One region of the Azoarcus olearius genome, then DNA from elsewhere that is predicted to be linked to it. Evidence: predicted binding sites of a transcription regulator. Region 1 holds the regulator's gene; each other region holds the start of a gene.
What was found. The regulator FliA, encoded in region 1, starts transcription of late flagellar genes. The targets are predictions, from matches to a motif close to CTAAAGTTNNNNNNNNNNNNGCCGNTA.
Positions count from the first base shown of each region.

Region 2: a site for FliA is predicted at 1,912-1,938, ahead of motA (flagellar motor stator protein MotA). Genes of this name have one in related genera too.
Region 3: a site for FliA is predicted at 1,275-1,301, ahead of dqs_RS13980 (flagellin N-terminal helical domain-containing protein). Genes of this name have one in related genera too.

Region 1 is NZ_CP016210.1:1,272,479-1,275,751, forward strand. It holds gene flhF (flagellar biosynthesis protein FlhF) at 1-621, shown strand, start outside; gene dqs_RS05990 (MinD/ParA family ATP-binding protein) at 624-1,406, shown strand; gene dqs_RS05995 (RNA polymerase sigma factor FliA) at 1,531-2,301, shown strand; gene dqs_RS06000 (flagellar motor protein) at 2,369-3,109, shown strand; gene dqs_RS06005 (methyl-accepting chemotaxis protein) at 3,166-3,273, opposite strand, start outside.
Region 2 is NZ_CP016210.1:1,661,326-1,664,598, forward strand. It holds gene dqs_RS07705 (putative bifunctional diguanylate cyclase/phosphodiesterase) at 1-801, shown strand, start outside; gene flhD (flagellar transcriptional regulator FlhD) at 962-1,285, shown strand; gene flhC (flagellar transcriptional regulator FlhC) at 1,290-1,844, shown strand; gene motA (flagellar motor stator protein MotA) at 1,984-2,838, shown strand; gene motB (flagellar motor protein MotB) at 2,899-3,273, shown strand, end outside.
Region 3 is NZ_CP016210.1:3,066,638-3,069,910, forward strand. It holds gene dqs_RS13975 (tetratricopeptide repeat protein) at 1-1,177, opposite strand, end outside; gene dqs_RS13980 (flagellin N-terminal helical domain-containing protein) at 1,399-2,880, shown strand; gene dqs_RS13985 (flagellar protein FlaG) at 2,959-3,273, shown strand, end outside.

The DNA.
Region 1 (3,273 bases):
GTCGGCAAGACCACCACCACCGCCAAGCTCGCCGCGCGTTGCGTGGTGCGCCACGGCGCCAGCAAGCTCGCGCTGATCACCACCGACGGTTACCGCATCGGCGCGCAGGAGCAGTTGCGCATCTACGGCCGCATCCTCGGCGTGCCGGTGTTCTCGGTGCGCGACGCCGCCGACCTGCGCCAGACCCTGGCCGAACTGCGCAACAAGCACATGGTGCTGATCGACACCATGGGCGTCAGCCAGCGTGACCGCATGGTGGCCGAGCAGGCCGCGATGCTCACCGGCGCCGGCGAAGTGCGCCGCCTGCTGCTGCTCAACGCCACCTGCCGTGGCGACACGCTCGACGACGTGGTGCGCGCCTACGCCGGGCCTGACCTCGCCGGTGTGATCTTCTCCAAGGTGGATGAGGCGGCCTCGCTCGCGCCGGCGATCGACGTCGCGGTGCGCCGCAAGCTCGACCTGCTCTACGTCACCAACGGCCAGCGCGTGCCCGAAGACCTCCACCTGCCCAACCGCGCCTACCTGCTGCACCGCGCGCTGCGCGAGCAATCGGCCGAATCGCCGTGGCGCATGAATGGCGACGAAGCCGGCCTGATGCTCGCCGCCGGTTCGGGAGCCTGATCATGATTCCCGCCCGCGAAGACCAGGCGGCCGGGCTGCGCCGGCTGTTCCGCCGCGCGCCGCCCACCGTGGTGGCGCTGTATGCCGCCGGCCGTCAGCGCAGCTACAACGCGGTACGGGCCGCGCACCGCATCGCCGGCCAGGCCGAACGCGTGTTGCTGCTCGACGAGGCCACCGGTGAAGATTCGCTGGCAGATGCGCTCGGCCTGCCGCCGGGCGGCGATCTGCTGCAGATGCTGGATGGCCGCATGACGCTTGCCGACCTGCTGCAGCCGGTGCCTGGATTGATGGGCCGGGTGCCCGCGGCGGCAGCCGCGCTGGCGCTGCCGCTGCTCGACGACGCGCGCCGAGCCTGTCTGGTGGAAGCGGTGCGGGTGTTGCACCGCCACGCCGGCATCGTGCTGATCCACGCTGCTTCGGCGGCCGACCCTTCGCCCTTCGTCCACGCCGCGCCGCGGCGCCTGCTGGTGGCCGAGGTCAGCGCGAGCGGTGCGACCGAGGCCTACCAGGCGATCAAGCAACTGGCGGCGGCCGGGGCGGGTTCCTTGCACGTTGCCGTGTGCCGCGCGCGCAGCCGCACCGAGGCCGGCGCGTTCTTCGGCAGCCTGGAAAAGCTGGTGCGCCGCCACGTCGGCGTGCCGCTGGCCTTCGTCGGTGAAGTCGAGCGCGACGACATCGCCGCCGGCCTGCAGGCGCCGGTGGCGGAGTCCTCGCCGCGCGAGGCGGAAGCGGCTTTCCTGCGCCGCCTCGGCGCGCTCGCGGTGCCGCGTAGCCCGGGAGCATGAGAACATGCATCCATACACTTATCCGGCTGGAAATGGGGGCGGGGCTGCGGGAAAATGGCCTCCCCGCAATAGCGACGACGGCGAGCCCGAGCGGCCCCGGCGCAAGAAGATACAGGCGACCTGGATGTACGACGCAGAGGGCAATCTCGACAAGGATCACCTCGTTGTAGCCTACGCCCCGCTGGTCAAGCGCATCGCTTTCCAGTTGATGGCGAAGCTGCCGGCGAGCGTGGAGGTCGAGGATCTGATCCAGAACGGCATGATGGGCCTGCTCGACGCCATCGGCCGCTACGAGGAAGGGCTGGGCGCCCAGTTCGAAACCTACGCGGTGCAGCGGGTGCGCGGCGCCATGCTCGACGGCCTGCGCGAGAACGACTGGCTGCCGCGCAGCCTGCGGCGCGACATGCGGCGCATCGAATCGGCCATCCACGTGCTCGAACAGCAGCATGGCCGCCCGCCGAGCGAAACCGAGCTGGCCGAGTCGCTCGGCGTGCCGCTGCCTGAGTACCAGCGCATGCTGCAGGACGCGCGCGGTCACCAGCTGGTGTATTTCGAGGATTTCACCGATGGCGAGGGCGAGGACTTCCTCGACCGCCACCTCGGCGCGCACGAGTCGAACCCGGCCGAGCTGCTGGAGGACGCCGACATGCGCGCGAACCTGATCCGCGCGATCGACGACCTGCCAGAGCGCGAGAAGCTGGTGATGGCGCTGTACTACGAAGAAGAACTGAACCTGCGCGAGATCGGCGAGGTGCTGGGCGTCACGGAGTCGCGCGTGTGCCAGCTCCACAGCCAGGCGGTGGCCCGTCTGCGCGCCCGCGTCATGGGCGCCCGCGCCCCGGTCAGCGGCGGTGCCCGTCGCGGCCGCCCGCCCAAACGGCCGCCGGAGGCCTGAGCCCTTCCACGCCCTGCCGCCCGGCGGTCCGGTCTCTCCGGCCGGGCACCAACCGGACTGAACCCGCATGGACAGCATCAGCCTCGTCGGACTCACCCTCGGTGTCGCCGCGATCCTCATCGGCCAGGCGATGGAGGGCGGCCATATCGCCTCGCTGCTGCAGCCGACCGCCTTCCTGATCGTCATCGGCGGCACCCTCGGCGCGGTGATGCTGCAAAGCCCGCTGCGCGTCTTCAAGGAGGGCATGCGGATGGCGAAGTGGGTGTTCATCACCCCGGCGACGAGCCACGCGCAGTTGATCCAGCAGGTCACAAACTGGAGCCATGTCGCGCGCAAGGAGGGTCTGCTCGCGCTCGAAGCGCAGATCCCGCGCCTGCCCGACCCCTTCATGCGCAAGGGCTTGCAGATGCTGGTCGATGGCGTGGAGCCGGGCCGCCTGCGTGAGGTGCTGGAGGTCGAAATCGGCGCGTGGGAGGCGCAGTTGCGCCAGTGTGCGCGAATCTGGGAAAGCGCCGGCGGCTACGCGCCGACGGTCGGCATCCTGGGCGCGGTGATGGGCCTCATCCATGTGATGGAGAACCTCTCCGACCCCGCCAAGCTCGGCTCCGGCATCGCGGTCGCCTTTGTCGCCACCATCTACGGCGTCGGTTCCGCCAACCTCATCTTCCTGCCGATCGCCAAGAAGCTGCTCGCCCACATCGGCACGCTGGTGGCGCAGCGCGAAATGTTCGTCGACGGCCTCGTCGGCATCGCCAATGGCGACAACCCCCGCATCATCGAAAGCCGCATGCAGGGCTACGTGGTCTGACGCGCCACCTTCGCCCCCTGGGGGCCGCCCCGCGGCAGCAGGGCGGTGCCTTGCACCTATAGCCGGAAGCTGTCGATCGACCCTTTCAGCTCGTCGGCCAGCCGATGCAGCCGGTCCGCGGTGTCCGCCATGCGACCGAGGGCGCCGTGGCTGTCTTCCACCAT
Region 2 (3,273 bases), 390 kb from region 1:
CGCTGTTACGACCGGGCGATGAACGCCGCCTCGGCCGAACGATTGACGCTGGAGGCGGAGCTGCGCCACGCGGTCGAACGCGGCGAACTGCGCCTGTTCTACCAGCCGATCGTCGATCCCGATGGCACCGTGCGCGCCGCCGAGGCCCTGGTGCGCTGGCAGCATCCCGAGCAGGGCCTGCTGGCGCCGGACCGCTTCATCCCGCTGGCCGACGAAACCGGCCTGATCACCGAGATCGGCGCCTGGGTGCTGACCGAGGCCTGCTACCAGGGGCGCTGCTGGCACGACGCCGGCCACGAGCGCTTTCGGGTTTCGGTCAACGTGTCGGCGGTGCAGTTCGGCCAGCCGCGGCTGCTCGAAACGGTGCGCGAGGCGCTGCGCGGCAGCGGCTTCCCGCCCGCCTGCCTCACGCTGGAAATCACCGAGAGTTCGCTGATGAGCGACGTCGAATCCGCGGCCGGCATGCTGCGTTCGCTGAAGAACATGGGCGTGCGGATTGCGGTGGACGACTTCGGCACCGGCTATTCGTCGCTGTCCTACCTGCGGCGGCTGCCGATCGACACCGTCAAGATCGACAAGTCCTTCGTGCGCGACGTCAGCAACAACGGCGAAGACGCCGCCATCGTGCGCGCCATCATCGCGCTCGCTCACAGTCTGGGCCTGGGTACAGTGGCGGAGGGTGTTGAAACCGCCGAGCAGGAGGCCACGCTGCGCCGTGAAGGCTGTGACAGCTTCCAGGGCTACCGCTACGGACGGCCGGTGCCCGCCGAAGTGTTCGTGATGGGGACGGTGCCGGGGTAATGCCAAAGAAATATCGGGTGCCTGCCGCCGCGTTTCGGTGCATTGCGAGTGTTGCGCAACTGCGACATGTCCACGCGGCCACTCAGGGTATTCGTGCTTGCAGCTCCTTACAAATTACTTTAAGTTCGGGGTGCTTGTTCCTGAAAGGGAGCTTTAATCCGTGAAACGCCCCGATTTTCAGGCAGAAATACGCGAACTGAATCTCGCCTATCTCATGCTGGCGCAGCAGATGCTGCGCAGCGACCGGGAGACGGCGATGTTCAGGCTGGGCGTCAGCAAGGACGTCGCCGAGCTGATCGAGGGCCTGTCGGCCGCGAAGCTCGTGCGCATGGCCAACAGCCAGATGCTGATGCCCAGTTTCCGTTTCGATGATGCGCAGCTTGCCCGGCTGATGGCCGGCGAGGGGCGCGACCCGGCCACCTCCAGCCTGCATGCGGCAATCATCGCCGCGGGCAAGGCTGTGCAGGCTTCGGCCCAGGAGTAAGAGCATGAAAAATAAGCGCATCATTGACGAGGCGGAAGACATCCGCCGCGCAGTGGAAATGGTGCAGCTCGGTGCGCGCATGCAGATGCTGGAGGTGGAAACCCGCCTCAGCCGCGAAAAGCTGCTGAAGATCTACAAGGAGGTGCGCGGCGTGTCGCCCCCGAAGGGGATGCTGCCGTTCTCCACCGACTGGTTCATGACCTGGCAGCCGAATGTCCATTCGTCGCTGTTCATGGCCTTTCACCGCTTCTTCGCCGGTGCCGCGGGCGTGCAGGGGCTGGACGCGATCATCAAGTCCTACCACCTCTACCTCGACCACATCGAGGCGGAGCAGATGGAGCCGGTGCTGAGCCTCACCCGCGCGTGGACGCTGGTGCGCTTCTTCGATGCCGACCTGCTGCAACTGGCGCCCTGCACCTGCTGCGGCGGTCACTACGTGGTGCATGCCTACGACCCCACCGCCAGCTTCGTCTGCGGGCTGTGCAACATGCCCTCGCGCGCCGGCAAGACTAAGCGCGCCGCCGTGCGCAAGTCGTCCGTCCGCGCCGTCAGCGCCTGATTTCCGCCCCCATCCTCACGGGCCGCCTGCGTTAGCAGGCGGCCCGTGTCTTTTTCCACGGCCGGCGTTCAAGTTTGGCGGATGCGGGACGATACAATTCGGGCGGTCCAAATCTTCGTCCCGGCTTCTGGAGTAAGCGGTGTTCCTCATCATTGGCTACGTCATCATCCTGGCCGCCTCCGTCGGCACCTATGCGGTGCACGGAAGCCTTGCCGCCCTGTGGGTGCCGATGGAGTACCTCGCGATCATCGGTCTGATGGTCGGCGGCTTCGTGGCCGGCAACGGGCCGAAGGCGATGAAGGCGACGCTGGGCTCGCTGTCGCTGGCGGTGAAGGGTTCGCCTTACAACAAGGCGCTGTACATGGACCTGCTGTCGCTGCTGTACGAGATCCTGGCCAAGGTCCGCAAGGAAGGCCTGATGTCGATCGAGAACGACGTGGAGAACCCGGATTCCAGCCCCATCTTCGGCAAGTACCCGAGCGTCACCTCGGACCACCACGTGGTCGAGTTTCTCACCGACTACCTGCGCATGATGGTGGGCGGCAACCTCAACGCGTTCGAAATCGAGAACCTGATGGACATGGAGATCGAGACCCACCATCAGGAGGCTCACGTGGCGCCGCACATCGTCTCGAAGGTCGCCGACGGCCTGCCCGCGTTCGGTATCGTGGTCGCGGTCATGGGCGTGGTGAACGTGATGGGTTCGGTGGGCCAGCCGCCCGCCGTGCTGGGCAAGATGATCGGCGGCGCGCTGGTCGGCACCTTCCTTGGCATCCTGCTCTCCTACGGCATCGTCGCGCCGATCGCCAGCCAGATCGAACAGAAGGTGGAGGAGAGCGGCAAGATCTATCAGGTGATGAAAGTCGTGCTGCTTGCCAGCATGAATGGCTACGCGCCGCAGGTCGCCATCGAGTTCGGCCGCAAGGTGCTGTACGCCAACGACCGCCCGACCTTCTCGGAGCTCGAGCAGGAAATCAAGAACCGCAAGGGCTGAGGCGGCTAGCATGCAGACGGGCGCAATCGCGCGGGGCACGACGGGCCGGGGAGTGGGCGCATGAGCGACGATTCCCAGCAGCCCATCGTCGTCAAGCGCATCAAGAAGGGCGGCGGCGGCCATCACGGTGGTGCGTGGAAGATCGCCTACGCCGACTTCGTGACGGCGATGATGGCCTTCTTCCTGCTGATGTGGCTGCTCGGCTCCACCGCGCAGGGCGACCTCGAAGGCATCGCGGATTACTTCCAGAACCCGCTCAAGCTGGCGATGGACGGCGGCGAAGGCAGCGGCGACAGCTCCAGCATCATCAAGGGCGGGGGCGAGGACCTGACGCGCTCCGTGGGGCAGGTCAAGCGCGGCGACGTCGAGGGCGACCGCCGGATCAACCTCGATGCCGCCAAAGGCCGCCAGGCGCCGTCCGCGGACGGCAAGGGG
Region 3 (3,273 bases), 1.8 Mb from region 1:
GCCGCACCGCCGGCACACGCTCGAACTGGGCGGCAAAAGCGCGTGCAACCGCTGCCTGGGCGGCGGCATCCGTACCCGGCACGGTGAGAAAGGCAAACGGTGCCAGCGCGTCGCCCCCGGTCGGCAGCCCCGATGGGTCGTCGCACACCCGCGCGAGTTCGGCCTCCAGCAGTTCGGCAGCCTCCCAGTCCGCCACATGACGGCAGGCGTGCGCAGCCTGCAGCAGCCAGCCCGGCCGCGGCATGCGCTTCACTGCTTCGATGCCAGCCTCCCGCGCCAGCTCGTGCTCGCCGAGATCGGCGGCAATGCAGCCGAGGTTGTAATAGGCATCCACGCACTCCCCGTCCAGCTGCAAGGCTTCCAGACAGTGGGTTCTGGCCTCTTCGCGCGCGCCCGCTTCGCGCAACGCGAGGGCCAGGTTGCTGTGTCCCTGCGCCCATTCCGGCGCTGCGGCCACCGCCTGCCGGCCGGCGTCGACCGCGTCGGCGAAGCGTCCTTGCCGGCAGCGCAACACGCACAGGTTCGACCAGCTGGAAGCGTCGTCGCGCGTCAGACGCAGTGCGGCAACCAGCCAGCGCTCCGCTTCGTCGATGTCGCCCGCGGGGTCGGCCAACGCCAACGCGCCCGCCAAGGCAAGAACGCCGCCATCCTCCCGTCCGCGCGCAATCTGCGCCCTGCAGAAATCCATCAGCCTGCCGTTATCTCCCAACTCAAGCAGCAACTCGCGGTAGAGCGCGGCCAGTTCCGCATCGTCCGGCGCGCGCGTCTGCGCCTCGGCCCAGGCATCGGCGGCCTCACTTCTGCGCCCCGCCTGCAGCAGCACGCAGCCCAGGTTGTAGTGGAGGGTCGCTTGCTCCGGCTGCAGGCGGATCGCGCGGCGATGGGCATCGATGGCTTCGTCGATGCGGCCCAGTACCGCGAGCGCGTTACCGAGGTTGGAATGGGCCTGGGCGTCACCCGGCAGTTCGGCCGCGGCGCGCCCGAGCACCGCAGCCGCTTCGGCGTGCTCGCCCAGCGCGTGCAGCACGCTGCCAAGCAGCTTGGACACCACGCCGACGCCAGGGTGGCGCCCCGCCAGCGCACGGGCGAGGGGAAGCGCGGCTTCCGCGCGGCCGGCGCGGAAATGTTCGACAGCGTCCTGGAGGCGCTGCATGTCGGCCGGGGGCAAAGGGGACATCGGATTCATATGGGTGACCCGCCTGCGGCGGAACGCCCTCCGCGGCGGGCGCGGCGCGGGGGGCGGAAAGGATTTCGCCGCAACCGGCAAAAAATGCCTAAAGCTTTCCGGGACGCGCCCGTTAATGGACTCAACGGCACACGGATCACGCAGCAAACCTTAGTCAGAAGCGCGAAACGGCCGGTTCATCGACGTATTTTTCTTCTCTTCGGGAGACGATCATGGCACAAGTCATCAACACCAACGTTCAATCGCTGACCGCTCAGCGCAATTTGAACACGTCCGCTGGCTCGCTCGCGACCTCGCTGCAACGCCTGTCTTCCGGCCTGCGCATCAACAGCGCCAAGGACGACGCCGCCGGCCTCGCGATTTCCGAGCGCTTCACCGCCCAGATCCGCGGCCTCGACCAGGCCCGCCGCAACGCCAACGACGGCATCTCGCTGGCGCAGACCGCCGAAGGCGCGCTGCAGTCCTCGGGCGACATCCTCCAGCGTATCCGCGAACTTGCGGTGCAGTCCTCCAACGCCACCAACTCCGCGTCGGACCGTCAGGCCCTGAACGACGAAGTGAACGCGCTGACCTCGGAACTGAACCGCATCGCCTCCACCACTGAATTCAACGGCAAGAAGCTACTCGACGGCTCCTTCACCACCGCCACCTTCCAGGTCGGTGCCAACGCCGGTCAGACCATCTCCGCCACCACTGCCAACTTCTCGACCACCCAGTACGGCAACTACCGTATCGGCTCGGCCGCGGCGACCACCACCGGCGGCAAGGGCGACCTGACCATGGGCAGCACGGCGAACGCCCTCGGCTCCACCGCTGCGCTCACCACCAGCCGTGTCGCTGGCGGCGCGATCACCATCAACGGTTCCGCTGGCTCTTCGACGGTGACCATCGCCGCCGGTGCCTCGGCCAAGAAGGCCGCCGAGCAGATCAACGCCGAAACCGGCAAGACCGGCGTGACCGCGTCCGCGAAGACCGAAATCGACGTCACCTTCAGCGCGGCTAACACCTCGTACAAGTTCGATATCGCCTCCGACAACTCGACCGCCGTGACGATCTCCTTCACGACCGGCGCGAACGACAAGGACGGCCTGGCCTCGGCGGTGAATGCCTTCAACGACGTGTCCGCCAAGACCGGCGTGACCGCCCGCGTCAATGACGCCGGCACCGGCATCACCCTGCTGAATGCCAACGGCGAGAACATCTCGCTGGCGAACGCGGCCTCCGGCTCCGCTTCGGTGAACGTCGGCAGCACCGCGACCGCCGCCGGCGCAACCGCCAAGGCCACCGGCCAGCTGGTCCTCGACTCCGAAAAGTCCTTCAGCATCGCCGCAGCCAACACCACCGACTTCTTCGGTGCGACCACAGCGGCGGGGCAGTTGCAGAAGGTGAGTAACCTGGACGTGAGTTCGGTGGATGCTGCGCAGCGCTCGATCGCGATGGTCGATTCGGCCCTGGCAGCGGTGAATGGTCAGCGTGCGAAGTTCGGCGCCCTGCAGTCGCGGTTCGAAAACACGATCGCCAACCTGCAGACCACGTCGGAAAACATGTCGGCCTCCCGCAGCCGGATCCGCGATACCGACTTCGCGGCCGAAACCGCCAACCTGACCCGCGCGCAGATCCTGCAGCAGGCTGGTACCGCGATGCTGTCGCAAGCCAACGCACTGCCGCAAAACGTGCTTTCGCTGCTCGGCTAAGCAAGGTAGCCTAGCGTTGATCGTACGGCGCGGGGCTCGCAAGGGCCCCGCGCCGTTAGCCCATGAGGGAGCCACATCATGAGCATCACCTCGATGACGACGGTTGCCGGCGACACGCGCCTGCAGCCCGCCGTGGCAATGCCGAAAGCACCCCCCGCGCAATCCTCGGTAGAGGGCTCCGTCGGCACTGAAACGGCAAAGGCGGTCAGCGCCCCGGCCGCCGCCTCCGCAACAGCGGCGCAGGCTGAGCAACCGACCACGATGGAACAGGTGCAACAGGCGATGGACGAGGTCCGCAAGGCCATCACCCCTGTGGCACAGGATTTGCTTTTTTCCATTGACGAAGACACCGGCAAGACGATCGTCAAGGTTGTCGACGCCAGCACGGACGAA